Regions from separate parts of the Lysinibacillus pakistanensis genome, predicted to be linked through region 1. Evidence: riboswitches for the same ligand, from Rfam matches in the RefSeq annotation. Region 1 holds a riboswitch; each other region holds the start of a gene.
The links. A riboswitch is a leader RNA that binds a small molecule or an ion and turns the genes downstream of it on or off. The one in region 1 is predicted to bind cobalamin.
Positions count from the first base shown of each region.

Region 2: it holds a riboswitch for cobalamin, as region 1 does, so the genes downstream of both, QNH24_RS03050 (ABC transporter substrate-binding protein) here and cobT (nicotinate-nucleotide--dimethylbenzimidazole phosphoribosyltransferase) in region 1, are expected to answer to the same signal.
Region 3: it holds a riboswitch for cobalamin, as region 1 does, so the genes downstream of both, QNH24_RS17560 (DUF4430 domain-containing protein) here and cobT (nicotinate-nucleotide--dimethylbenzimidazole phosphoribosyltransferase) in region 1, are expected to answer to the same signal.

Region 1 is NZ_CP126101.1:1,371,462-1,381,461, reverse strand. Features, by position in the region: gene QNH24_RS06440 (FecCD family ABC transporter permease) at 1-965, opposite strand, end outside; gene QNH24_RS06435 (ABC transporter substrate-binding protein) at 1,082-2,083, opposite strand; gene QNH24_RS06430 (CotD family spore coat protein) at 2,466-2,816, shown strand; gene glnA (type I glutamate--ammonia ligase) at 3,041-4,375, opposite strand; gene QNH24_RS06420 (MerR family transcriptional regulator) at 4,437-4,811, opposite strand; gene QNH24_RS06415 (methionine gamma-lyase family protein) at 5,340-6,590, opposite strand; gene QNH24_RS06410 (trimeric intracellular cation channel family protein) at 6,847-7,452, shown strand; gene cobT (nicotinate-nucleotide--dimethylbenzimidazole phosphoribosyltransferase) at 7,521-8,582, opposite strand; cobalamin riboswitch at 8,672-8,848, opposite strand; gene QNH24_RS06400 (DMT family transporter) at 8,905-9,765, opposite strand.
Region 2 is NZ_CP126101.1:620,454-630,453, reverse strand. Features, by position in the region: gene QNH24_RS03065 (cob(I)yrinic acid a,c-diamide adenosyltransferase) at 1-144, opposite strand, end outside; gene QNH24_RS03060 (adenosylcobinamide amidohydrolase) at 163-1,620, opposite strand; gene QNH24_RS03055 (FecCD family ABC transporter permease) at 1,617-2,618, opposite strand; gene QNH24_RS03050 (ABC transporter substrate-binding protein) at 2,615-3,577, opposite strand; cobalamin riboswitch at 3,780-3,964, opposite strand; gene QNH24_RS03045 (acyl-CoA dehydrogenase family protein) at 4,275-5,942, opposite strand; gene QNH24_RS03040 (class I adenylate-forming enzyme family protein) at 5,945-7,447, opposite strand; gene QNH24_RS03035 (MerR family transcriptional regulator) at 7,440-7,829, opposite strand; gene argS (arginine--tRNA ligase) at 8,075-9,742, opposite strand; gene QNH24_RS03025 (YwiB family protein) at 9,742-10,000, opposite strand, start outside.
Region 3 is NZ_CP126101.1:3,527,275-3,537,274, forward strand. Features, by position in the region: gene QNH24_RS17550 (S-layer homology domain-containing protein) at 1-1,214, opposite strand, end outside; gene QNH24_RS17555 (S-layer homology domain-containing protein) at 1,283-5,179, opposite strand; gene QNH24_RS17560 (DUF4430 domain-containing protein) at 5,259-5,993, opposite strand; cobalamin riboswitch at 6,167-6,363, opposite strand; gene QNH24_RS17565 (acyltransferase family protein) at 7,133-9,040, opposite strand; gene spoIIP (stage II sporulation protein P) at 9,465-10,000, opposite strand, start outside.

The DNA.
Region 1 (10,000 bases):
CCAATTAAAGCCGTCATAACACCAATTGGCATTTCCAATGGCATGATTATAAATCTAGCTGCTATGTCAGCCAACAGTAGAAGCGTAGCCCCAATCACCGCACTATAAGGAATAATCCAGCGAAAATCTGAACCTACAAGCCCTATTGCTATATGCGGTACAATCAGTCCAATAAAGCCAATTGAGCCCGCAACTGCTACAGAGCTACCTGCAAGCACAATAATAATTATACCCAGCGTAATTTTAGTGATAATTGTTCGCTGCCCTAACCCTTTTGCAATATCATCACCAGATTGCAAGACATTAATGGATCTTCCCATAACTATTGAAACAATGGTTGCGACTAAAATAAATGGAAGAACAGGTAAAAGCATATCAATGCTACGTCCTGACACTGACCCTGCTAACCAAAAAAGGACACTTTGTAGGCCCTGTTCATCAATCACAAGTAATCCCTGTGTAAACGATACGAATAAGGCTGTAATCGCTGCACCTGCTAATACTATTTTGATGGGTGTTAAACCATCTCTTCCTAATGATCCTAAGAAAAAAACCATTGCTCCTGCAATACCTGCCCCTAAAAAGGCAATCCACATATAACTCATTAAGGAATCTATTGAAAACAAAGTAATCGCGCTGACAATAAAAAATATAGCTCCTGCATTAATACCTAAAATATCAGGTGCCGCTAATGGATTTCTTGTTAATGCACGCATTAAAGCCCCAGCAATGGCAAGACTGGCACCAACTACCGCAGCGATAATAGCGCGTGTCAAACGAGAAGTTCTTATAATGACATGCTCGGTATTTGCATCATTAAAATGAAAAAATGCCTGATAGATAGACTCTAATGATATAGAGGTTTGACCAAGTGCAATACTTAAAATAAATGTGCAAAAAAGCAATACACAGCTTATTAGGAAGCAAATTTTTTTCATTGAGGTACTGGAAAGAATAATTCTCATTTTATGCCAACTTTCTTCATCCACAATTTATCTCGAAAACTAGCTTGCAGTTTAAATATAAAGCTTTCTATCTACAAGAAGAGGGCTGTCGCTAAAGATACAGCCCTTACTTGCCATTATTTTTCTAATTCAAATTTGTCATAAATATCATCAAGCATTAAATTAGCACTTAGAATACCACCAGCTAGATTCCAATTAATTTCATCAACCTGATATACTTGATTTGCTTTGACTGCATCAAGCTCTTTCCATAATGGATGATTTGTCCATTCTTCATAAACTTTTTTAACAGCCTCATCATTTTCCATAAACATATAAATCACATCTGCATTCATCTGTGTAATACTTTCTTTGTCCGTTAGTTTTACAATCTCTAATGAATCATCTGTTAGATTTTTAGGACCCTCGAAGCCAAGTTCTGATAAAATTGATCCTGCAAAGCCTGTAACATAAATTCGTGCATGATCTGCTCTAAAATTAACAACTGAAACATGTAGTGGCCATTGATCTCCAAGCTTTTCTTTAATTTTTGTTTGGAAATCTGCCACTCGGTTATCCCAATTTCCTAATAGCTCTTTGACCTTATCTTCTTGATTCATCGCTTGACCCATCATTTCTGCTGTTCCTTTGAAATCAAAAACAGTTTCATGGGCAACTGTTGGTGCAATTTGAGATAACTGATCATAAATTTCCTCATGACGCACTTTCGAAGCAATAATTAAATCAGGCTTAAGCTTCGCAATTTCTTCTAAATTTGGCTGTGTTTCCTGCCCAACGATTGTTACACCATCTAAATCATTTTTAAGATAGTTGTAGATAGGCGCTTCTGCCCACGACTCTACTGCACCTACTGGCTTAATCCCCATTGCAACTGCCACATCGGTAGCACCCTGATAAAGCGTTACTATTTTTGTCGGTGTTCCTTTTACGGTTGTTGTACCCATCGCATGTGTAATTTCACGACTTGCTTCCTCTGTTTTTCCTTCTTCTGATGCTTTATTTTCCTGTTCACTACTTTTTGATGTTTTATCCCCGCAAGCAGCTAGTAAAAATGCGAATGATAGTAATAATGTGAAAAGCAAATAAAAATTTCTTTTGTTAAATGTAAGTTTCGACATATATGTCCTCCCAAATAATAATCAATAATGATAATCATTATCACTAAAAGAGTATACTGTACAAAAAATGTATTTACAATATCTTTTTTTATAAAAAACGTACCTTTTTAATAATTTTAATAATATTTTATTTTTAATTGGCTGCTTATTATACAAATATACAAATTAATCTCTTTTGATAAAGAAAATCACTTGAAACAAAGGTATATATACTCATCTAAATAAGCTCTAAGGATATATTAGGCATATGTTACATAAGTTTCGATTTTCACTGATGTGTGAGATTTATCTAATAGTTAGTAGGCAAATAAATAGACCCTATCGACATATCACTCATATCTTAATAATGAACCACAACTTATTAAAACAGGAGGTAATAACCATGTTTAATCGTATGCGTCATCATGGGAAAGGTCCACATTGTTGTCCACCACAAACAATGCCAACACAATTTGATCCACCACAATTTATGCCACCAGAGCAATATGTTCGTACAAATTATATCCATACTGTCGTACCGCATGTACAACCAACACATATTACAAATGTAAATAAACATATTTTCGATCATCAATACTATTTCCCATGTACTGAATCTGTCGTGAATGAATGTTGCGAAAACCATACACTTTGCGAAATGCCACCTAACCCTTGTCACATGCCGCAGCATCACTGCCATATGTCGCACCACCACGGCCATATGCCGTATCATCACAATCATATGGGCTATTAATCAATTACATTGCGTCAATCTTGCTCAAAACGCTCCTCTTCAAAAACTATGATAGCCAAGGAGCTCTTAATTAAATAACCATTCATCTCGCCACTTAATTAATACTCTGCTTGAATCAAGATAAAAAAAAGCGATGAGGTTGTTAAACGCCTCATCGCTTTTTGTGCTTTTTATATGTCTGTAAAAAACCGAGTATCCTCTATTAGATACTCGGTTAATCTTAATTAGTACATTTTTAAATATTGGTCACGTTCCCATTGATGGACAGTAGTGCGATACATATCAAACTCAATTTCTTTTGCTTCTTTGAAGTTTGCATAGATATGCTCACCTAACGCTTCTTGCGCTACTTTGTCTTTAGCAAGTAATGTTAATGCATCATCAAGAGCTGGTGGCAAGTTTTCAATTCCGTTTGCTTTACGTTCTTCTTCAGACATCACATAAATGTTACGGTTAATTGCAGCTGGTGGAGTTAGATTTTGACGAATCCCTTCTAGACCCGCTTCTAAAATAACAGCCATTGCTAAATAAGGATTTGCGGCTGGGTCCACAGAACGTACCTCTACACGTGTTGACAGACCACGAGCTGATGGAATACGAATTAATGGTGAACGGTTTTGCGCTGACCATGCCACATAACATGGTGCTTCATAACCAGGAACAAGACGTTTATAAGAGTTAACTGTAGGGTTTGTTACAGCTGTGAAGCCTTGAACATGCGCAAGAACGCCTGCCATGAATTGCATAGCTGTTTCAGAAAGACCTAATTCAGTCGATTCATCATAGAAAGCATTTTCTTTGCCTTTAAACAATGAAACATTGAAGTGCATCCCAGAGCCAGCTTCACCGTATAATGGTTTTGGCATGAAAGTAGCGTGTAAGCCGTGTTTACGTGCAATTGTTTTTACAACTAATTTGAACGTTTGGATATTATCACAAGCTGTGATAGCATCTGCATATTTAAAGTCAATTTCGTGTTGTCCAGGAGCTACCTCATGGTGAGAAGCTTCAATTTCAAAGCCCATCTCTTCTAGCTCTAATACGATATCACGACGGCAATTTTCACCAAGATCAGTTGGCGCTAAGTCAAAGTAACCACCGTGGTCATTAACCTCTAATGTTGGTTCGCCTTTTGCATCTAATTTGAATAAGAAGAACTCTGGCTCAGGTCCTAAATTGAAGCTTGTGAAGCCCATATCCTCCATTTTTCTTAGGATACGTTTTAGGTTGTTACGTGGGTCACCAGCAAATGGTTCGCCTTTCGCAGTGTATACATCACAAATGAAGCGTGCTACTTTCCCTTTTTCAGAAGTCCAAGGGAACACCACGAAGGAATCTAGATCAGGATATAAATACATATCTGATTCTTCAATACGAACGAAGCCTTCAATAGATGAACCATCAAACATCATTTTATTTTCTAGCGCTTTGTCTAATTGGCTTACAGGAATCTCAACGTTTTTAATTGTGCCAAGTATATCCGTAAATTGTAGACGAATAAAGCTTACGTTTTTTTCCTCGATAAGACGTTTAATGTCCTCTTTTGTGTATTTACCCACAGTTTTCCACACTCCTATAATTTGTCTAGCTTTTATCTTTACCCTACCCTATTAAAGGCTTTTAATAGAATCGGGATAAATCCCCACGTCGGATGGATGATTTTTGCATGCGCTGTGCTTGACGCATTTCCTCACGCATGATACGACGTAATTCTGAGTCACTTAAATCCGGCTCATCTGTCGTCACAGGGTTATTCTTTTTAGCAAATAATTTTTTAATCTTTGCCATATTCATGCCCTGTTCTAAGTAATCTTTAATTTCTAGCAATGTATCGACGTCATTTAATGAGAACATTCGACGATTGCCTTCTGTTCGGTGCGGCTCAATTAAATGGTGTTCTTCATAATAACGAATTTGGCGTGCCGAAAGCTCGGTCAATTGCATCACGATACTCATAGATAATAACGGCATAGTTCGTCTAATTTCACGACTCATTTAAGTCCCCTCCAATACCCGCTAATCATATAACGAAATTTTTACACTGTCAACAAATATGTAAGGTTTCCTGACATCGTTTTTTAATATTTTTTTGACTGCTACAAAATTGTAAAAAAACTATTCAAAATAACGATTTGAATAGTTTTTCGTAATATTAAAAAAATGGCCAAGGGAATTTTTATGAATATTAAATCAAAATAAAGGTGATTTCCGTTCCAGGCTACTCGCTTTGTTGCTGACGCACAGAGCAAAGCTTCCTGTGGGCGAGCGACGAGCCGCTTCCTTCGCTGACGCCCCGTGTAGGGTCTCGTCTGTCCCACGGGAGTCGAGTAGCCTTGCACTCCAATCAATAATAGTGTATAATTTCAAACATTTTCTTCCTGCAAAAGTAAAGCAAAGGCATTTACATAAAGCCACTAATTGCTGCCGCTCTGCTTTTTCATAGAAAAAGTGAAATTCAATAGGAATTTACTTTTTATTTGGCACCTTGATTTCATTGACCTAACAGAATAGTTTTTCACTTACCTATTTTTGAATTTTTTGAACCGCACTACAAATAGCAAATTTTACATGCTCATATGTGAGTCCGCCTTGAATAAATGCCGTATATGGCGGGCGAATAGGACCATCTGCTGTAAGCTCAATACTGGAGCCCTGAATAAAGGTACCTGCCGCCATTATGACATCATCCTCATAGCCTGGCATATAGGCTGGCTCTGGTGCGTAATGGGCATTGATTGGTGAATTTGCTTGGATTTCGCGACAAAAGGCAATCATTTGTTCAGCCGTTTGGAATGAAACAGATTGAATTAAATCCGTTCGTTTCGCATCATAGCGTGGAGATGTAGACATACCAACTTCTTCTAGCATTGCCGCTGTGAAAATTGCGCCTTTTAATGCTTGTGCTACAACGTGTGGCGCTAGGAAAAAGCCCTGATAAAAATCGCCAAGCGTATTTAGTGTTGCACCTGCTTCAGCACCAATACCCGGTGACGTCATACGATAGGCACATTTTTCAACTAAATCGGCACGACCAGCAATATAGCCACCAATTTTGGCTAAGCCACCGCCTGGATTTTTAATCAGAGAGCCTGCCATTAAATCTGCCCCTACCTCTGTCGGTTCCTGAGCCTCCACAAATTCTCCATAGCAATTATCGACAAAGATGATCGCCTGTGGTGCTAATTCACGGATTTTCACACACAATGAAGTAATTTCTTCAATAGTAAAGGATGGACGTGATGCATAGCCCTTTGAACGTTGAATGGCAATCATTTTTGTATTCTCTGTAATAGCAGCCGCTACCCCGTCCCAATCAATCAGTTGATTTTCCATTAAATCTACATGGCGATAGCCAATTTTATAATCCTTTAATGAGCCGGTATCCTTATCACCGCCATCTACTATGGATTGTAATGTATCATATGGTTGACCTGAAATATACAGCAATTCATCACCCGGTCGCAGCACGCCGAATAGACTAAGCGTAATGGCATGTGTCCCCGAAATAATCTGCGGACGTACAATGGCAGCCTCCGCTCCGAAAACCTCTGCATAAACACGCTCTAAATTGTCACGTCCCTCATCATCATAACCATATCCATTAGAAGGGTGTAAATGATAGTCACTCACTTGATGCTTCCTAAAAGCTGCAAGCACCTTTTGTTGATTAAAGAACGCCATCTCGTCTACCTTCCTTTGAAACGGGCGAACCTTTTCCTCTATTTTGGTAGCTAATGCTAACGTTTCTTCTGTTAAATTCGTTGTAAAAGTCATGCATTCTTCTCCATTCACATTTGTTCAATTGCGGGCACCTACACCCACAAATTGAAGTTTTCACTTTCTCCTATCTCATCTTAACAATTTGTAGATGTGTCTGCAAAACTTGCCTATTGTTTCTACTCGCAATTTGCGCTAAGCTAATGTGCGGACTTCTTTCATTATTTTTGAAATTTCATAGATTCTCTTACATTTAATAGAATTTTTTAACTTTAATGAGAAAGTACATTATTTTTCAGAAGGGGTGAAAGGGATGGCTTGGGAGGTTTTCAGTATTATCGGAACAATTGCCTTTGCTATTTCTGGGGCAATTATCGCCATGGAGGAAGAATACGATTTATTCGGTGTTTATATACTCGGTATTGTCACTGCCTTTGGTGGTGGAGCAATTCGTAACTTACTTATTGGCCTGCCTGTTACAACATTATGGGGACAGGATATGATGTTCCAAATTGCACTTGCGGCGATTACTATATTTTTTATTTTTCCACATCATCTAATTCAGCATTGGCATCGCTGGGGAAACTTTACGGATGCCATTGGCTTATCGGCATTTGCTATTCAAGGTGCCCTCTATGCTGTAAAGCTCGACATGCCTATTAGTGCAGTTATTGTAGCTGCTGTCTTAACTGGTTCAGGAGGCGGCATAGTTCGAGATCTATTAGCAAGACGCAAGCCTCTCGTATTACGTGATGAAATTTACGGGGTTTGGGCAGCTCTTGCAGGACTCATGATTGGTCTAGAAGTATTGACAGGCGACCTCTTTTTATATGGATTATTTGGTATAATAACAGTGCTAAGAATTTTTTCCTATATGAAGAAATGGCGTTTGCCTTTACGAAAGCTCAATCGGGCATAGCCATTTTATAAATAGTAACAAGCCCACATAGTTCGAATATATGGGCTTGTTATACTTTTTGTTACGATCTATTCTTTCGATTCTACTAGCACTACAGATTCCTCAAGTGTTGCCATATTTTTCATCATTGAGCATGCTGCATCTAAAATTGGAAAGGCTAAAGCTGCACCAGAGCCTTCTCCTAAACGCATATTCATATGTAGCATTGGTTCTACCCCTAGCAACTTGGCTGCTATTTTAGCCCCTGGTTCTTCTGAGGCATGGGAAGGAATGATGTAGTCCTTTACTTTTGGCTCAAGCTCAAAGGCAATGAGAGCAGCAACCGTAGAAATAAAGCCATCAATTACAACAGGTTTGCGATTTGCAGCAGCCGCAAGTACAATTCCAGCCATAGCACCTATTTCTAAGCCACCAACTTTTGCAAGAATATCAATAGCATCGTGGCGATTAGGCTTGTTTAGTGCAATAGCATGTTGAATAACCTCCACCTTATGCGTAATTCCCCCAGCTCCAACACCTGCACCTAGTCCTGTTACTATATTTGGATGACAGGCATGAAGCACGGATAGGATAGCCGCACTTGGTGTTGTATTCCCAATACCCATTTCACCAGTTCCAAGAACATCTGCTCCGTTTCTTATTTCGTTCGTTGCAACTTCAATTCCTACTTCGATGGATTGAATAGCTTCCTCTCTTGACATAGCTGGACCCTTTGCCATGTTGTCTGTCCCATATTTAATTTTCTTTAGAATGACACCAGCATCAAGCGGTACATCTTCTTTTACACCAACATCGACCGTTATAATTTTAGCATTGGTTATGCTGGCGATTGCACAAACACCCGTAAGCCCTTTTGGAAAATTCAATGTTTGTAAAAATGTGACCTTTTGTGGATTTGAAGTTACATCTTCCTCACAAACACCGTGATCTGCTGCACAGACAATAATTGCTTTACTCTCAATTTTAGGAAATAATTCTCCTGTAATACCAGCAAGCTGTACAGCAAGATTCTCCAATTTCCCCAAGCTTCCAGGTGGCTTGCTCAGAGAGTCTATATATTCCCTAGCTTTCTCCATCATACGGCTATCCGCATTTTGAATTTTTTTAATCGTGTGCTGTAATAATTGCATGAAACTATTCCCCTTTCAATCTTTCGAGACAATATAAAAAGCCTGCAGTTTATTCATGACAAATAAACTACAGACTTTTCCATCGTCTATATAATCGAAGCAATTAGGCAGGTCTCCTGGCTCAATTTCAACATTTCATAGAACCTTCCCAGCACCATGCTAGTGGCATTCTCTATGAAACTCCTTTTTACAGTGGTGGGACCGCTAAAGACTTTCACTTTATTCCCTATTCTCCCTCAATGGGCACCCAATGCTATTATGCAATTTCTTTTAATTTACTGTAAAGATATCTTACTGTCAATATGACACCTTTAAAGCAAAATTAGACTTCTTTCTGATCTATTTCACTAATAAATGTCGCGCCAAGCAATAGAATAGCTCCTATTATTTGCAGCATAGTCATTTTTTCTCCTATAATCATCGTTGAGATTACCAATGACGTTAGAGGGTCAATATAGCTTAAAATGGCTATGCTTTGCCCCTTTAAATGACTCATTCCCAAAAAGAAAAGATAGAAGCCTATACCGGCATGGACAATGCCCAATGCTATTAGTAAACTAATGGATTTTATATCGATATACATGATTTGAAATCCAGTTGTTCCATAAAGATAAAGTGCTAGAAATAACGCTGCTAAAGAAAGCTGCAGAATTGTGTTTGCCGGCTCTTTAAGTCCATGAATATACTTATTTACAAATGTTACCAACGTATAGAAACATGCTGCAATAAGCCCATACAATATGCCGATATCTTGCCCTTTTTCTTCTGTAGCTTGGCTATGGACAATAAAGAATAATCCAACTAATGCCACACATACATAGAAAATTTTTCTTAGATACAGTTTTTCCTTTAATATAATTGGTGATAAACAAATCACTAAAACTGGCGCAAAATAATAGCTAAGCGCTGCATTGGCAATGGTTGTTTCTTTGTATGCTTGAAATAGAAAAATCCAATTCCCACATAACGCTACACTAGATAGCAGCAATGGCCATATATTAGGCAAAATGGATGCTTTCGTTATTTTTTCTTTCTTAACGATGAAAATTATCAATAAAAAACTAGAGCCAATAACACTCATCCAGAAGGCAATTTCACTAGATGGCAGGTGTATATATTTAGCAAAAATACCGACAGCCCCAAAGATAATCATGGATAAAACAAATGCAAATTTTCCGCTCACTTCTGATTCCTACTTTCTACTTATATAGTTTTTAGCCTATACAGTAGAATCTATTGCAAGAAGAGCAAGCTAGTGTGGAATGCCTTAAACAGTAGACTCTACTGTCAAGACATTGTTGGAGGCGCTATTGATCGGAACATATTACTCATCCTTTCTATTTTCAACTCGGTCATTCTATACTTATTTTACCAAAACCCAATTGATTTAAATAGTTCGATATTTGGCTGGTTTCATT
Region 2 (10,000 bases), 750 kb from region 1:
ATCTAATTCACTTACAGCCTTGCCAATAAATGAATTTAATTCATCAATAGCCCCGTAAGTTTCCACTCGTAAGCTATCCTTGTCAACACGTCCACCAATAAGACTTGTTTTGCCTGTATCCCCTGTTTTCGTGTAAAGCTTCATCTCTCTCATCTCCTATCATCATCCATTTTTATAATTTTTAATGGCTTGCACAGTTGTCGCAAAAACACCCTTACCAATGATCTTCCCCACCTCTGTAATAGGGCCTCCATACAACATTTCCTCACCTTTTTGTGTTGCAGCAATCAGCAAACTATCTGTAGCAGTACCTGTTGCAATGGTTCCACTTAATTCATCGCGAACATCTTCTGACTGTAATGCCTTCGTTTTTGCTTCATTTGCTGTCATCATTGCTTGGAAAAATGCCTCTTCTGACAGACTACCATTGATAATAACCCATGTATTTATAGTACCAATATATGGTTCAATCTGTCGTTCATGTACACGAGAAACATCTACAGCATTGCCAACACCAGCAGTAACAGCAACGAGCACACTGCCAAAAGTTGCTGCATATTCATTAATCGCTACTAGCCTTGTTGGAACTGCCGTTAGCATAACAACTGTACTCGTTGAGGAAAAACTCTCCTTTTGTAAAAATGCTGCAACCTCTCGCTTGACATCATTTATGACATAATCCCCTGGAACTGAGCGATTTAAGAGGCAATCATACCAGCCAATCCCTGGGTTATGAACAGCAGAAGAAACTGTTTTTAAAGGGAACTCAGATTTTAACTGAATAAAATGTTCAGTAACCTTAAAATTATCTTTGTTAATATACGCACGTTGCAGATGCTCACCCGATGCAGGCATCATCGTTATTTGTGGCTTTGGAATTTCAGGATGTGCATAGGTCGCTACCCTTGCCTGATAGACCTCTTCAATTTGTGAAGCCATTAATACTTCATGGGGTACCCCAAATGCACGCATTTGCCCCGACTCCATTAATAATAATTCGTCACAATAAAGAGAAGCCAAGTTCATATCATGTAACACCATAATAACAGTTAATCCGCATTCTACTGCTTCTTTCCGCACCATATCTAAAATTTGCCGTTGATGTGCAATATCTAAATGATTGGTCGGTTCATCCAGCAATAATATTTCTGCTGTCTGCGCTAAAGCCTGGGCAACAAAAACTCGTTGCTGCTCACCACCCGATAAGAATTCCATTGGTGTCCCCTCGTAGCGTGTCACACCTGTTTGGGCCATAGCGTGTTGGACTGCTTGTTCATCAAAGTCTGACCAACTGGAAAAAAAACCCGATTGATGTGGATAGCGTCCAAGTGACACTGCGTCTCGCACACTGTTTGAAAAGGAATTCGCATGTAATTGTGGAAGAACGGCCATTTTTTTTGCCAAAGCACGAGCATTGTAAGAACTAATATTTTTGCCATCTACTTTTATAGTTCCTGCTGTTGCTGGTAAAATGCCACTAATCACTTTTAATAGTGTGGATTTTCCGCTACCATTTGGACCTAATATCCCTAATATTTTCCCCTTTTCCACTGAAAAACTAATATCTTTGACGATTGGTACGCCATCATAGCCACCTGATAGATGTTCAACAACGATCATGCCCGTACCCCCTTACTTCTGCGCTGCTTATAAAAAATATAGGAAAAGACAGGTGCCCCAATAAATGCAGTAATAACACCAATCGGTAGCTCCCTCGGCATAATAATTGTTCGTGCGATTAAATCACAAATAATAAGCAATGTCGCACCATTTAAAAAGGACAATGGTAATAAATGACGGTGGTCTGAGCCCCAAATCATCCTTGTCATATGCGGTACGACTAATCCAACGAATCCAATTGTTCCCGAAACAGCTACTGCTGCTCCTGTCAGCATGGATCCACCTACTAAAATTAAATACTTACTTCGTTTCACATTAACACCTAAGTGCTTTGCACGTTCCTCCCCATATAACAGCACATTTAATTCCCTTCTTTGTGTCCACAGCATCAATGAACCTACAACAACAAATGGGATAATCATTTGCACAAAAGGCCAGCCCCGCATTGATACAGAACCAAGTAGCCACCCCATCACTTGCCGCAGCTCCTCGCCTGATAGGGCAATCATTAGAGAAATAAGTGAGCCTAAAAATGAACTAAAGATGACTCCTGTTAAAATTAACGTTTCCATTTTCAGTGAACGATCTACTACTCTTGCAAAGCTCATGACTGCAACCATTGTTAATACTGCCCCAAGCATACTGAAGGTTGGCAATGCATAAAGACCAACTACTGGAATTGAAAGACCAAAGAATATCGTCATTACTGCTCCAACTGATGCACCAGAAGAAACACCTAAAGTATATGGATCTGCTAAAGGATTTTTTAGCAAGCCCTGAAAAGCAGCTCCTGCAATGGCTAGTGAAGCTCCTACAAGCCCTGCTAGGAAAACTCGCGGCAGACGAATTTTCCAAAAAATATTGGCAGCCGTTTCATCAGCTGCTTTATTCCACAATACTTCTAGCGGAATATGAACAGAGCCTATAGCAGCGCCACACCAGATGCTAATGATAAGGAGCGTAATGGCTGTTACATAGGCTGTGACTATTTTACTCACTTAAACGCCTCTGGGTAGATGGCTTTCGCTAACTCTTCAAGACCCTCACCTAAACGTGGTCCTTGACGACTTGTTGTATTCTCATCTACCTGAACAATGGCTTTATTTTTTACTGCATTAATTGTGTCAAAGCCAGCACGCTGTGGTAGCTTTGTTAAAATATCAGGTACATAATGATATGTCACCACGATGACATCTGGATTTTTTGCAATAATTTGTTCGGAACTGATTTCATACCAATCTGCTGTATCTGCTGCAACATTTTCAGCATGAATCATATTTAACATTTCATTCATAAATGTATCTTTACCAGCTGTAAATATATGTGGCTCATCAGATGTTTCTACAAAGACTTTCTTTGGCTTCACATCCTTAATTTTTGCTAGAACCTCTTCTACTTTTGTCTTCATATCTTTAATTATTTTCTCGGCCTCAGGTAATTTCCCAGTTGCACGACCTAGCTGTTCAATTGTTGTGTAAATTTCATTAAAGTCCTTTGCATTTGTTACCACAAAAACCTTTAAACCGGCAGATTCAAGCTGTTCAATGGCCCCTGCAGAAAATGTCATACTCGAATTATGAGCAAACACGATATCTGGTTTTAAAGCAATAATTTGCTCAATATTATATTCCATGCCACCAACTTTTTGTTTTTCAGTTGCCTCTGCAGGATAATCATCATTATCGGTAACACCCACAATTTCATTGTTTAAGCCAAGAGCAAATAAAATCTCTGTATTACTTGGAATAAGAGAAACTATTTTTTCAGGAGGTGACTCCAGCGTAATTTCCTTGCCAACAGCATCTGTTATCGTCATTGGGAATGTTGCTTTGTCTACTTGTGTAGTTTCTTGCTGCTCAGAAGATGCCGGCTTTTCATTTTTCGCTCCTTCTCCACAGGCAGCAAGTAAGCCAATTGCTAAAAATGCGGAAAGTCCTAATTTCCAAAATTTCATCATATGAATCCTCCTAGTATATAAGTGCGTAAATTTTTACGAATTATTTTGCTGATAGATTAGTAATCGACGAAATTTATAAGTTTATCGCCCATTTTTTCAAATTTATCGACATCTTCCATACAAAACAAATACCCCTCATCCAAAGTGAGGGGTAATAATGCACAAAAATACGCAAAATCCTCCACCCTATCCTCGTAGGTTGTAACGTGTCTCTATAAAGGCAGGTCTCCTGGCTCGTGCTCCATACATTTTTTCAAGCCTTCCCGAAAAACTTTCAGTGGCGTACATTGAAAAAACTAGCACATACAGTGGCGGGACCGCATCGGAATATCACCGATTTCCCTTTTCACTTTACATAAGTAAAGAACCTTTATAATATTCAGTTGATTTTATTATACATGAAAACAAAAAAAGTCGCCTACCATCTAGACGACTTCTCCTTTAATCAATTATGCCTCGGCATAATTGCGTTCGGAATCGGCTTTGTGCTTACACAAAGAACTCCTTTTCGATTCCGTGACATCCGCCAGAGGCTTTGGGCCAACACGATGTTGGTCACTCAGGCGTTTTCACAGGATGTGAAGATCTTAGCCTGAGTTCCTCTATTTCAGCGGGTGTTTGGACATCCTCTGAAAAGTAGCTTAAATTCGGATTCATCTCACCACCTATAGAGGTGGGAAACTTCTGCTGAAAGAAGTTAAAGGATATCTGCAAAATACTGAACTGTTTTCATCGGCGCCCCTAGTTCTCTTAATGCCCATGTATGCTCTAAATAAATATCTGCCAGCTTTTCATATTTACCACCGACTCTGTGAGCCCATTCCACAGCTACAACACTTTCATACATATGCGCCATTTTTTCTGCTACCGCTTTTGCCTCTAAAGTTTTCGTTGCTTCATCCAAAGAGCTAAACGTATGCAATGTCGATTTCAATTGCACTAATTGTTCCACTACTAATTGGCTTAGGGTGCTGTTAGCTACCTTAGCTAAGCGTTCCTCCATAATACGTACAAACAACTTATGAGCTTGGAACTTATCTACTAAACGAATCAGCTCTAATGCCAGTATATTGGCAGTTCCTTCCCACACCGTAAGCACCTGTGCATCTCTTAGTAAGCGAGGTGTCACAAAGTCTTCAATATAGCCATTTCCACCATGTAATTCAATCGCTTCACTTGCATATTTTACCGCTCGCTCGGCTGTTTCCTTTTTCATAATGGCTATATTTAAACGATTCATAATCATATCCTCATGATTGCCCTGACCACTTGTCACCTTATCATACAGCTGAATAAGATCAAAAACTGTTGCTACTTCTACATGAAGCTTTGCCGCAAATTTTCCTAGTGTATCCTGAATCATTGGATATTGCGTTAAAGGCTTACCAAAGGCATAACGGTTTGTCACATAATGCTTTGCCTCTAAAAAGCCACGTCGCATAATACCTAAAGAAGCTACGGCATTGCAAATTCTTGATAGATTAAGTGCCTCTAGCATATAATAAATTCCTTTATTCGGCTCACCTACAATATAGGAAAGTGCACCATCAAATTCTACCTCACCAGAGGGAACTGCCTTCACGCCAAGCTTATCCTTTAAGCGACGAATACGAAGGTTATTCATAGTACCATCCTCCGCTCGCCATGGAACTGCAAATAATGTTAGCCCTTTAGAGCCGGCAGAAGCCCCTTGGAGTCGAGCCAGTACCATTGCTACACCGCACATGCCTACATTGGATGCAAAATATTTTTCACCATATAAACGGAACTGCTCGCCTTCCTGTCTTGCCTCTACAGCATTTGCCCCAACATCCGAGCCACCTTGTCGTTCTGTTAAAAAGGTTGCTCCCTCATAGAGCTCAGTATCACCTGTTGCACAAACATGTGGTAAAAACCGTTCCTTTACCTCATCATTCGCATAGTGATCGAGTAAATAAGCTGTAGCCATTGTTAATGTAACAGGACAATAAAAGCCCGGCTCAGCATGGGATAGTAAATACCCTTGGGCAAAGCTATATACATAATTACCCTTTCTTCCTAGTTGCGGAATATTCTTATGCACATAGCCCACAATCCCTGTATTATACGTCTCTTCTATTGTTTTTTTGTAGCCATCATTGACCCAAATTTCTGATATTTCTTCACCGTAAGCATTATAACGTTCTAATCGAGGCTCGCCCTCTCTATCTGTATGCTTCGCTCTCCTATCAATATCTCCAGCACAAAGCTCTCCAAAATCTGTTAGCTCACGTGTTGCATATTCCGCAAATTCTTTATCAAGCATTATTTCTAAAATACTATGGAGCGTATCATTATCTTTAAAAAAGTTCGTTGTTTTCATTTCTTCCTGCTGTAACACCTTCATAATTATCTCACCTCTTGTCCCTTCAAGGATTGTTTTAATATTTTGCCCGATGCATTCCGCGGAAGCGCTTCCACTTGCTCAAAAATTCGCGGAATTTTAAATTTAGCGAGATGCTGCTCCAAATAATGTTGAAGAGCCTTGTCATCAATTTCTGTTTTGGCAGCATAAACAGCCTTTACTGTTTCACCCCACTGCGGATGAGGTACACCGATAACCGCTACCTCAAAAATCCCCTCAAAGCTTACAATACAATCTTCAATTTCCTTTGGATAAATATTGACACCACCAGATATAATCACATCCTTCTTGCGATCAACAATCCATATATACCCGTCTTCATCCACACGAGCTAAATCACCAGTTTTTAACCAGCCATTTATAAATGCAGCCTTCGTCGCAATGTCGTCCTTATAGTAGCCTAGCATATTGCCTTCTCCAAATAGCACAATTTCACCTACCTCACCAGCACGTACATCCTCTCCATCCTCATTAATAATACGTAGCTCCGTTCCAAGAGGTGCACGTTGTCCTATACTTCCTGCCTTTGTCTTATGTTCCTCACCAAATAATAATGAGCCGCTTGGACCAGCCTCCGTTAATCCATAAACACATGTTAGATGATTTGTACGGAAAGCTTTTTGTATATAACTGATTTCATTTTGTGATAATGGTGCACCACCATATACCCACCACTTCATAGAGGATAAATCAGCAGTTTGCAATCCCGGCATTTGAGCTGTTAACAAATAGGCAACTGGCGCACCAAAGAAATGCGTTGTCTTCTCCTGTTCAATTGAATCCAAGAACAAATCAGGTGTAAATGTTGGGGTTAATACATGTGTCGAGCCAACAAGCATTCCCGCCATTAAAAATAAATGCAATGGAGCTGAATGCGTTAACGGCATCATTAGAAGGATGCGGCTTTCGGGCTTTACCTCCATCTCGACAGCAATCATTTGTGCTACGGTTAAAATATTACGATAGCTAAATAACACGCCTTTTGGTTTTCCTGTTGTCCCTGAGGTATATAAAATTGTCGAAGCGTCATCCTCATTGAGCTGACAATCAATTGTTTGTGAGCTGGCACTTTGAATTAATGCTTCAAAGCTTAACCAACCAGATATCTCTTGACCCGTTTTAATTTTCATTGGTATGATCGAAATATTTTCGACTGCATGAAAAATAGCTTCATGTACAAGAATTGCTGTAGCCTCTGCATGCTGTGCCACATACTCTACCTCTTGTAAGGTAAATTTCGCATTGACTGGAACAACAATTGCCCCAATACGTTGAATCGCAAAATAGCTAACAACAAACTCTACAACATTTGGCATAAAAATGATGACCTTATCTCCTTGCTGAACACCCCTCTCAAGCAAAGCATGACTAAGTCTTGTCACTTGCTCATCTAAATCGCGATAGGTCACTCGTCGACCATGACAAATCACCGCTTCAGCTGTTGGATACTTTCGGGCATTCCGTGCTAATAAATTTGAACTATTCACCGTGCATCTCTCCCTTTAAAATCGCTAATTTTTCACTAAACTTGTCATGTAATTGCTGTAATTCCATCTTCATTTGTACAAGCTCTGTTATTTTACTATCAATTTCTTGTATTTTTTGTTCTCCATATTCGACTGTTCGCTCTAATTGCTGAATCCCCGTACGATCAAAATCAAATAGCAGAACCATCTCCTTGATTTCCTCAAGGGAAAATCCATAACGCTTTCCTCGAAAAATAAGTTTAAGCTTGGCTAACTCTTTTTTTGAAAAGGTTCGCTGATTAGTAGATGAACGACTAGGATGAAGAAGCCCAAGCTCCTCATAATAGCGTATGGTTCGTGTAGAGACATTAAACTCCTTTGCCACTTCTTGAATCGTCTTCATCTTCTCCCCCTCTCAATTTCCATCAGTATACCATTGACGTTAACGTAAACTTCAACAGAATTTTCGTAATTAACAGAAAAAACAACACTTAAAGCAGTTGAATAAAACCATTTACAGAGTCTATCTGTCACTTCGCTGCTTCTATCCGCCTGTTTCTACTTTCTATCCATCACTTTGACCCTTCCATCCATCCGAGCCACAAAAAAACCCCCCAGCACAATATCATGCTAGGGGGAAAAACTTTATTACATTTTTTCTGGAGCCGATACTCCGATTAAGCGTAATGCGTTTGCAATTGTTGTGCGCACAGCAGTAATAAGGGCCAAACGTGCTTCTGTTTGTTCTTTATTTGAAGCATCTAACACTTTTTCAGCGTTATAGAAGCTATGGAAAGCTGCTGCTGTTTCTTGAATATAGTTTGCGATGCGATGTGGGGTGCGGTGCTTCGCTGCTTCAGCTACCACTTTCGGGAAATCGCCCACTTTTTTCAATAAATCAATCTCTTTTTCAGCCGTTAACAGCGTTAAATGATCTGTTGTTGCAGCAAAGCCTTGCTCATTAGCTGAACGTAAAATCGATGAAATACGTGCATGCGCGTATTGTGCATAATACACTGGGTTTTCATTTGATTGAGAAACAGCTAGGTCAAGGTCAAAGTCCATATGAGAATCGCCTGCAGTTTTAACGAAGAAATAACGAACTGCATCTAAGCCAACCTCTTCAACTAGTTCACGCATTGTCACAGCGTTCCCTGTACGTTTTGACATTTTAAATTTTTCGCCATTTTTATAAAGCTGTACCATCTGGATAACTTCAACCTCAAGCGTATCACGGTCATAGCCAAGTGCTTGAATAGCTGCTTTCATACGTGGAATATAGCCGTGGTGGTCAGCTCCCCAAATATTGATTAATTTATCGAAGCCACGAACAATTTTGTCCTCATGGTAGGCAATATCTGGCGTTAAATATGTGAACGAGCCATCATTTTTAATTAATACACGGTCCTTATCATCACCAAATGTTGTAGAGCGGAACCATGTAGCACCGTCTTCTTCAAATACATGACCATTAGCCTTTAATTTATCTAACGCAACTTCAATTTTACCGTTTTCATATAACGAAGTTTCAGAATACCAAACATCAAAGTTTACACGGAAGTTGGCAAGGTCTGTTTTCAGTTTATCTAATTCTAAAGCTAAACCATGCTGGCGGAAGAAAGCAAATCGTTCCTCGTCTGATTTGGATAAAATAGTATTACCATGCTCACCAGCAAGTTTACCAGCGATTTCAATGATATCTGCACCATGGTAGCCATCCTCAGGCATCTCTGCTTCTAGACCTAAAGCTTGCTTATAACGAGCTTCTAGTGAATAGGCTAAATTATTAATTTGGTTACCTGCATCATTAATATAATACTCACGAGATACATTATAGCCTGCCATATCTAATACATTACATAAAGAGTCTCCTACAGAAGCTCCACGTGCATGTCCTAAATGAAGGTCACCAGTTGGATTTGCAGATACAAACTCAACCTGGATTTTTTCTCCTGTGCCAGCATTTGAACGACCATAATCAGCCCCTTGCTCAAGCACTGCCTTCACAACACCCGTTAAGAAATCCTTACGCACTGTGATATTAATAAAGCCTGGACCAGCAATATCAATTTTCTCGATATCTGTTCCAGCAGTTTCAAGATTTTCTAAAATAGCTTCAGCAATTGCACGGGGTGGTTTTTTTGCCAATTTCGTTAATTGCATTGCAATATTAGTAGCATAATCCCCATTTGACTTATCCTTCGGTGTTTCAAGGTGAATACTTAAATCTGTCCCAGCCTCAACTAAGCCAGCTTTTTCAACAGCCTGCGCAATTGCCGTCTTAATGGCCTGTTGTACTTGTTCTACTGCGTTCATCACTGTACCTCCGTAAATGTAATATCTAATGTATAGTTGCCAACGGATTGCCCACCCATTAGTAGATCATACTGTACATGGAATTCTCCGCTTACTGCCTGTTTTATATACGTCATTTTTTTCGTGTGGATGACGAGTGGCATTGAACCAAATTCACTTTCATAATGACCTATTTGTTGTTCAATTATGTTAAGTGGTAGTCGCATTTTTACTGCTCCAGTACGCATAATTAATGCCTGTTCATTACCTAGCTTCATA
Region 3 (10,000 bases), 2.2 Mb from region 1:
TTTGTTTCCTCTTTATATGAGTCAATGTCCGTAAAAGGTGCATTTCCTGAACTTGTTAAATGAAGAGCGCGCACTAAAATCGATACAGCCTGTACACGAGTTAAATTGTTATTTGGCTTAAAAGTATTGTCCTCATAGCCCTTTAGTAATCCTTTAGCTACTGCAGCTTCGATATCAGCCTTTGCCCAATGAGATTGTGTATCCTTAAAGCTCACTTTAGCTGGAGAAACTGTAGGTTGATTTGGCTGAGCTGGTGTTGATGGATTATTATTTGGCTTTTTATCAGATGTATCATATAGCTTTGTTTTGCCTGCAAGCAGTCTGTTATACGCTACTAATGTATAAGAAGCCTGCTCTGTTGCCATGCCGTTAGCTACAGATTCAGTTAATACATGCTTGAAGCCACCATCTTTTGCATTATAGAAGGTGAAAAAGCTTTCAAATAACTTATTAAAACGCTGATCTTTTTTGGCATCAATATTCAAGCTAGCAAGTGCTGTAATAATTTGTGCAACACTTTCTAAGTTTGTTGTTCCCCAGCTCTGATAGCTACCATTAGCTCCTTGCAAGTTTTCTAATGTATCAAGTGCTTTATTAATAGATGCCTTAACATCCGCTCTATCTTTATAAGTTGAAAGAGCTTGAATAGCCATTGCTGTCATATCTGGATCGGCTTTCGCTCCCGTTAAATTCCATCCACCATCAGGCAATTGCTTTGCTAGTATGTGCTGAATAAGCTTTTCGCGTGTCGTTGTGGCAGTTTTAGGAAGCTCGAAGCCCCATGTATCTAAAGAAATTAATGCGAAATAAGCACCATTCGGCCCTTGCCATACTACATTGTCAAAGTCACTTAATTTTTCAACTATATTGTAGCCACCTACATTTGTAGGGTCTTTTCCGATAGCAGTAAGCGCAATAATTAAACGGGAATATTCAGTATATTTACGTTTGTGTAATTCACCTTTTACTGATTGTACATGCTTTACGACATTATCATAATATTTATCGTAATAGTCTTTCGAAACATTATATTCACCACGTGCAAGGGCAATAATAAACCACTCATCACCAAAAGAAGGGTTTGGTGCTTTATTTACGATAAACTGCCCTGTTGTCTGATACGCCTCTGCCGTTGATACCTGCTGTGCAGAAACTGGAACCACAATAAGCAACAGCGCAAGTAGCATGATCAGCAATGATAATCTTTGTTTCATTTGAACAACCTCCATTCTATAAAAAGGGACTAACCCAAAAGCGTAAGCGTTTAGGTTAGTACGGATGATTACATAATGTCTGCGATATTTAACGTACGTTTTAGAATTTTCGCTGTTTGCCCTCGTGTTAACGAAGCACCTGGATCAAATGAGCCATCCGGTTTTCCTGTCATAATATCCAGACTATTTAATAGCTTGATATAAGGTAAGTACTCAGCACTAATTTTACTAGAATCATTGTAATGAACCTCTCCCTTTGCTTTCACATCGGCATTTAGATATTCTAAGATTCGTGCCATAAATGCTGCGCCTTGCTGACGTGTAATTGGTGCCTCCGGATTAAATGTTGAAGCCGTTGTACCCTTCGTAATACCTGCTTCGTACAGAGCTTGGATATCCGTTGCATACCATTTGCCGTCAGTATCACTAAATGGATTTTCTCCTGTTGCTTGTAATCCAAGTGCACGGCTAATTAATACTGCAAATTGTGCACGAGTAATTGGTTTATTTGGCTCAAATGTTTCTGGAGTTGTGCCTTGAATGACAGAACGACTCGCTAAAAACTCGATTTCTTCTTTGTTTGCTAAATGTGCAATATCATTAAATGTGACTGTTCTTTCAGTTACTATAAATGTGCCACTTCCTTTTAAGAACAGAACTATTTTGCCGTTCACAATTTTATGTGGTACTGGCTTGTATTCACCACCAACAAGCTGTAGAACAACAGTGTTAGATTTTACTTCGAAAGCAGCTAAAGTAACCTTTAAGTAATCTTGCTTTATTGAAAGTGGTTTTAATCTACCGTTAGTAGCTTCTATGGCAAAGCTAACAGTAAATTGGTTGCCTTCTGCATGTGTTGTCATAGAGGCAATAATTTTTTCATTTTTTGCAAGTTCAATGTCTGAAAGAGCAGATATTGAAATGTCTATTTGGTTGCCTTTTTCATCTTGAACCACAATTGTTTTACTTTGATTTTTAAGATGTTTTTGAATATCATCAAGTGTCAATGCTATCTCGGCTTTATCATTTTTAGAATTTACTTCGTTTTCTTCGATCACTTTATTGTCTTTATTTTCTTCCTTGTCCGTTTTTTCTTTTTCTTCTTCCTTATTTTTTTCATCTAAGATGTCTTTGCCCTTTTCAGGTGTTTTCTCTACATCTTCAACATAACCGCCAATATCTTTTCCTAAGTCAAGCGTGTAAATCCATTCAACGGTGTCGTTTGGAGACAATGTGTAATTCGCCGCTGAAAATGAAGGGAATACGCCATTTACACGGTACATCCAACCGCTTAAAGGGCCACGATCAAATTCATAAACACCTGCAATTCCGTCAATATATGTTCCGTATTCTGTTTGACGATAGCTTAATGCTACACCATTTTCAGCAGCTACTCTTTGCAAAACGTCAAAAACGGTTTCACCAGTAAATAATTTTGTTGTTGTTGTTTTTAATGGTACTTCAGAAGATGAAATTTGAATGGAAAATGTTGTATAGCCAATTTCCTCTTTTTCAGCAGGAACGGATGGCTGATTACCATTGTTACCAGGAGAGGAAGGCTCGTCATCATCACTACCATCCTCGCCACCAGGCTTAGTCGGCTTGTTTTTCGTGTCTGACATATTATAGAGCGGTGTTTGTCCGCTTAAAAGACGGTTGTAAGCTGCTAGAGTATAGCCAACTTGAACTGTCGCCATACCATCTGCTTTTGATTGGCTTTGAACATGTTTAAAGCCACCGTCACCAGAGCTAAATGTCATAATATTAGCAATAACTTTATCGAATCGTTTATCTTTATTTGCATCAATGCCTAAGCTAGCAAGTGCTGTTATAACTTGGGCAGCGCTTTCAGCAGCTTCCGGGCTGCCCGCTGTCGAAATATAGCCACCTTTAGCGGTTTGGATAGCTACTAATTGAGCGATTGAGCGATCAGTTACAGCCTTAACTTGTGGATTACTTTGATATGGTGCTAATGCTTGAAGTACCATCCCTATCATATCAGGATCAGGATCAGTACCGCTCCATGCAAATCCGCCACCATTTTTTATTTCCTTTGATAAAATACTTTGAATTAGTTTATCACGTGTTGTTGTTGCGGTTTTAGGTAATTCAAATCCCCAAGTATCCAGTGCAATTAATGAAAAGATAGACGAGTTGACACCAGGGCTTGTAGCAAAACTCAAATCTGATAACTTTTCAACTAGATTGTAGCCAGCAACATCTCTCGGATCTTTCCCAATTGCTGTGAGAGCGATTATAACTCGAGCCCAGTCTGTTGCTTGAGTGCCTATTTCCCCATTTGTTGCTTTTACATGATTAACGAGATTGCGATAATATTTATCATAATAAGTTGCATATTTTGCAGTATGATCACCACGAGCTAATGTTAAAATAGTCCATTCAGACCCATAAATGGGCTCATATGAACCTGACGTCAAGTAGTTCGCAACAGCATTGTATATTTCAACTGTTGTCGGTTGTAGTTCAACTAAGCGCTTTTGTAAAGCTTCTAGTTGGGTATAATTTGTTACTCTGCTTTGATGTGCAGGTAATAGCTTATCATAAGCCTGCTGTGCTTCAAGAACTTTTAAATGATCAGCCCAAGTAAGTGCCTCTACAGTAGGAAGTGCATTAATTTTTTCGATAACTTGTTTAATATCATCCTCTGCATTAATCATTTTCTCCTTTTCAAGGAGGTCGTTATAGTTTGATACTCCTTTGGAGGCACCAGGTATATTGTTTGGATTAGCTAACTTTTTCAAAGCGTCTTTTGCAGTTTTTAATTGTTCTTCTGCTAATGGGCTATTTATATCAATAGCATCAATTAACAGTTCAACATATCGAACTTCTTTTGCAAAAAGGTCTTCCTTATTGGCTACTTTTTTTTGTTCTGCTGTTGGTATAGCAGCATATTTTTTTCTTGCATGATCGAGTTGCTCTTTTATTGCTGAATCAATTGTTAAATCTTCTATTTTAGGAAGCGCATCGATAACAAGAAATACATATTTAACTTGTTTTGCTGCAAGTTCTTGATTAAATACTAGTATATCTGCTGGATCTGTTATTTTTTTTAGATCTCGATAACCAGATGTTTTAATCAGGGAATTATATCTTTCACGAACTGCATCTAACTTCTTATCCAATTCATCACTTAAAAAGTTTATATCTTCAGGTGCAGGTAAAGCGTTGCTAGGGTCTTGCATATAATATCTAAAATAGGCAATTTCTTTTTCTAGTAACTGAAAAAAATAAGGTAGTTTATTATCGGAGATTAAAAGAGTACGAGCCGGAGCTTTTACTTTACTATCTAGTACTCGTGCTTGCTGTAATAGCTGATAGGTTGCTTCATCGGCTCTTTCGATTGTAGGTAGGGCGATAATAAAATCTATTGCCTCCCGTGCTTCGGGTGAAATAACATATACAATAACTGTTTTAGATCCACCATCTAATTGGGCGGTAATGACTGTCTCTCCGATTGCCTGAGCTATTACGCTCCCATTTGTGTCAACTGTTGCAATTCCAGAGTTGCTTGAAGACCATGTAACTGTGGCACTATCATCTGTTGTTGCGTTAGTGGCAGTAAGTTGAAATGTTTCTCCTACTAATAATAGTAAAGGTTCCTCAGTGTTTAGCTGAATATCGCTAATTGCAACGGGCGCATTCTCTACTAATGGAGCTAGTTCCGCTGCATCTTCTAATGGTATAAGATCATCTAATTCAGCTTCTTCATCTGTATGCGGTGCTTTTTCCTGTTCTGTTAAATCCTCTACATCTATTTCATTCTTAGACTCTGTAGCATTGTCCTGCTCTTCTGAATCATCGGGTTCAATATCATTGATGTTTGGAGTAGGATCGAGTAAATCCCCTTCAAAATGCTGTGCCTTAATTGCAGTGACTGGAGAAAATAGCGATACGATTAAAATAAAAATAACTGCTATATGTAGCTGCTTTTTCCATATAGTCATATAAACACTCACTTCCTTTATAAATAATTAAATACTGACAAGCTGAATTAATTCATCTTGTCAGTATCCATTTATCTAGCTATTGTACTTTTACTTCAAGTGGCTCACTTGCTGAACTACCGAATAAAGCATTGGCAGAGGCTGTAATGGTAATAGTACCTGCTTGTGCTTGACCTGCAAATGTAATAACAGCTTGTTGGTTTGCATTCATAGTAACTGACTGAGCTGTTAATGTTGTTGTCCCTGTGTTAATTGTCCAGTTTGCTAAATTAGAGCCGTTTGGTGTCGTAAATAAATCACCAGTTAAATTTACCGTAACGGATGGATTGTTATCATTTACTGCAATTACACTTGCTGTTTCTAATTTAGACCATGTAGTGTAATAAATATGAACGACATCATCAGCCTGTAATTGATACTCAGCTAATCCAAAATTGGGGCTATATCCATTTACAGTGTAGACCCAGCCATCCCAACCATTTAAACTGCCTGCCGCAAGTCCATCAATTGATTGAAGATATGGACCATATTGAGTAGAAACTACTACATAAGGAATACCCTCGGCATCTAATACTTGCTCTACAAGCTCTAGCGCAGTTGTCCCTTCTTGAACATTTACTGTTGTTCCTTCTAAAATTTCATGGCATGAACCAGTACCGCATAAACCTTTTACTGATAACTGAACATCAAAATCTGCTGATTGTGCTTCTTGACTTACAGGCTGTAATACTGCTGCACTGGCTGATGGTGTTACGAGCGAAAATGCTAAAAGTAGGACTAACGCTAAATGCCACCATTTTTTGAAACGAACCATTTGTAAAACCTCCTATTTTTATTATTTCGTGAATGTTTTTGCAATTAACTCGAAAATAAAAAGATGCTTCTCCAAAATGGGGAAGCATCTAATGGAAAACAGAAAAAAGGCGCAAAAACGTAGTTTGCCTGTCCGTCTATTTGCCGTAAGTTCTCCTAGCTTCCGAAGAGAGTTAATACGATGGAATAAAGGCAGGTCTCCTGGCTCGTGTATCCTATTCAGAACCTTCCCATCTACTGAAGGCATTTTTCCTTGTTCGACAGTGGTATTTTCTGTAGTCATCTACACTTACAGTTGCGGAAACAGCTTCGGCTTTAAACCGAATTCCCTATTAAGCTCTTAAAAGAGCACCTTTATACTGCAATTGTTATTCACTTAATGTTAAGTCTAGCATATATTTCTATTTTTCGAAATAGTTTAACAAAAAGAATTATGCTTTATAGAAGTAGTAAGCTTTAAAAGAGGAAGTAAACATCTAGTATCAATATTACTATTCCTATTAAAAAGCAATATGATAATATAAATAGATAGATAATATAAATCGTATAATAGAGAGTGAGCGGGCAAAAAGGGTTTACCCATTTAAATATTAAGCAAAACAAAAAGCTGCACAGTTAATGGCAGCTTTTTGTTTCATCTGTTTTCAGCAACGTATACGGTGATTGTGATAAATAATAAACGGTGAGTCCCGTATATAGCTGTGTCTTTCACTTAATCTATCCATCTTAGCTTTATAAATTTTTTCTTTTGTATTCTTAGTACTCTGCAGCAATTGCTTGATAGGCTGAAGTATAGAAGTCTTCAGGCTTTTTGCTGTTTGTTTCTTTTTATAAGGTTTGCTACCGTACTTGAATCGTTGTCATTGCAGACGCTTTAATCGTCTGATGCTGTGGGGGGGCTTTTGGTTCAATCAGTAATGTTGAGTAGTATGCATCAGCAATGGTGATTAAGTAAATGACAAAAAGTAATTGTTTTGTTCAATAGTTCAAAAATGTTTTTCTCCTTTTTAAGTGCAATTCATTAAAAATGTATAATAGTAATACGAGCAACCATTAGAAAGGTTTCAACCATACTTAAATATTTGAAAAAAAGTTATCTCACTTAAAATGTTTGCAGGCTATTTATGGTTTTTAAACGAATCAATTGGTCTCGTCTATAGCTTGTTGAATTAGATTTGTTAAAGAAGCAATCCCCTTTTGCTCTAAATGTACGCCGTCTGGAGCGAAAAACTCAGGATGGTTAATTGCAGTTGCATGCCAATCAATTAAAGTAATGTTTTCATATTCCTGTGCTTTCTGTTGTAATGCTTGATTTACTTTCCCCTCCCAAGAACGTGGTACACGCGTATTTACTAAATAAATATCAGCATTGGAAAAAGCCTTTAAAAGGGTATCTATTTGTGTATTGGTAAAATACCCGTTTGTTCCAAGCTGAATGATGACTGCTTTATCTGGTTGATTAAAGCTTGCATAATTAGGAGCTAATTTAACCGCTTGTGAAACTTGGCGACCAATCTTTGCATCTATGGTAATGCTAGGGTAGATATTATGTAAGCTCGAAGCAATATCTATCATTACAGAATCGCCAATGGCTAATATTCCATTATACGATTCATGAACAGGATGAACTTCTGTCTCATTTTCCCCCTGATGAGGCTCAACCGCATTTTGATCCGAATTTGAATCAACACCCTCTTCTTCATCACTTAATGAACCTGGCTGAGATGTTTCCTGCTCCTTTTCAGAATCACGATGGGTTGAATGCTGCTCTGTTCCACCATCTATTTTAATAGTCGTTGGCCGTGATTCAATAGATTCTATTTTTTCTTCGCCCACAACCCCTGTCATTCCTGTAAAAAATACTAGGAGGAAAAGTGGAATGAGCGTGGTTGAAATTTTCCTAGCAAGCGTGAAACTTCCCCATTTGTGTTTATTGAATACAAAGTACTGTCTAAAATAACAGCGGAACCCATCCTTACGAATCGGCATTTCGATAAAACGATAGGATAGTTCTGCAATTGTAAAGATAATCAGCAGTTGTAAAGTAACTCGCCAATAGGCTGGATTACCAATTTCTCGTACTGGAGTACCTAGCACAATAATCGGATAATGCCATAGATAAATCCCGTACGATCTTGACCCAATCCAACGCAAAGGCTTCCAAGAAAGTAATTTTCCCAAAATGCTAACTGGGTGACAGACGCAACCAATTAAGATAGCTGCATTTAAGCAAAATACGAACATCCCTCCTCTATATAGGAAAGATTGATATTCATTCACAAACAAAATACTGACAATGAAAACACTAAAAGCTACTAAGCTTACACTATTTAGTTGGTAGACATGATTCGTAGAGATTTTTTGTGATGAAAGTCTTTTCATCGGCCAGATAAGAGCTAACCAGCAACCTATTAGCAATTCAAAGGAACGCGTATCTGTTCCATAGTATACACGACTGGGATCAGCGCCTGGTTGATATAGTATAGCCATTAGCATTGCAGAACCGAGTGCTCCCAAAAAAACGAAAATGGCGAGCTTATTTTTCTTTTTGGCAATAAGAAGCCCTAGCATTAAAAGGATTGGCCATAATAAATAAAATTGTTCCTCAATGGCTAACGACCATAAATTCTTCAATGGTGAAGGGGAACCAAAACTATCAAAATAGGAGAGTTTGTGAAAAATAAACCACCAATTACTTGAATAAAAAATTGAGGAAATTGCATCACCACGTAGTGTATGAAGTAGCTCCTTATGAAATAGTGTCGCCCATGCAAATGTTACAATAATCATGACATAAGCAGCTGGAAGTAAGCGTCGAAATCGTCCTATCCAAAACTTTTTTAATCCAACAGTTAACTTATTTCCTTTTAAAGGTAAAATAGTTGAAGTAATTAAATACCCCGATAAAACAAAAAAGATATCGACTCCTAAAAATCCCCCACTGGCCCATTTGAAATTAAAATGGTAAGCAATAACAGCTAATACTGCTAATGCTCTAATCCCGTCGAGTCCAGGGATATAACGATGATTGAATGACTTGCCTGACATAATATTCCTTCTCCCAATATTTTATAAACCTTTTTCCATGTATTAAATAATATAGCCAAACATCGTCTCCTTTTGTATGTTCACTTATATAATGACGAAGAAGGCACTTTAAAAGTTGATCATAAGTGCTCTATTCGTAAAATTTTTATTCGTCTATTTTTATGCATACCGTAAATCTATATGTATGTGCATTCCAAAAAAGCATCTCCATTAATGGTAGATGCTTAAAAGCGTATTTGCCTAATGCATATGCCTTAATCGTAAGAGCTAACTCGAAAATTATAAGGCATGAAATAAACAATTTAAAGGCTTTTCACTATAAAAATTTTTGGTAATTTTTTATAATCAGGCACTTTGTCCAAGACACGATTTCGCCTTCTTTAACATTAGTAAAAAGAAGGCGAATCATTCTGCTAAATCTCTATTATAATTCCTGTTTTTCTGTAATAAAGGATTTCGCAATGGCTTTCCCAATTATAGCGATTGTACGATTCAATTCTTCTTCTGTATTATCTATTCCACCTAGTTCAATTAAAATCATTTCCTTTGTCAAATCCTGGTTATAGCGTCCATCCACATTATCACCGCTTTTAGAGATCACACCTCTAGAAATTTTCGGCACAATTTCATTCATAGCAGCTGATAAGCTTTCTGCATAAGCAGTATTCCATCTATAATTTTTATGCTCTGCTCCTACAACGATGGCAATACGAGCATAGGACTCATTGTTGTGTGTAATCGTTGTAGCATTTTTCTTGGCAGAATCTCGATGCAAATCAATAACTAAATCATAGGTTTGCTCTTGCAAACGTTTAGATAAATAAGGACGCACCGTATTATAAGCATCTGGAAAAGTTTTTCCCTCAAGTTTCATTACCTTCATAACGTCAACATCTAAAACATCTGTTTGAATACCATTCATACTAAAATGCTTAGAAATAGTACCTTGTAAATTAAAAA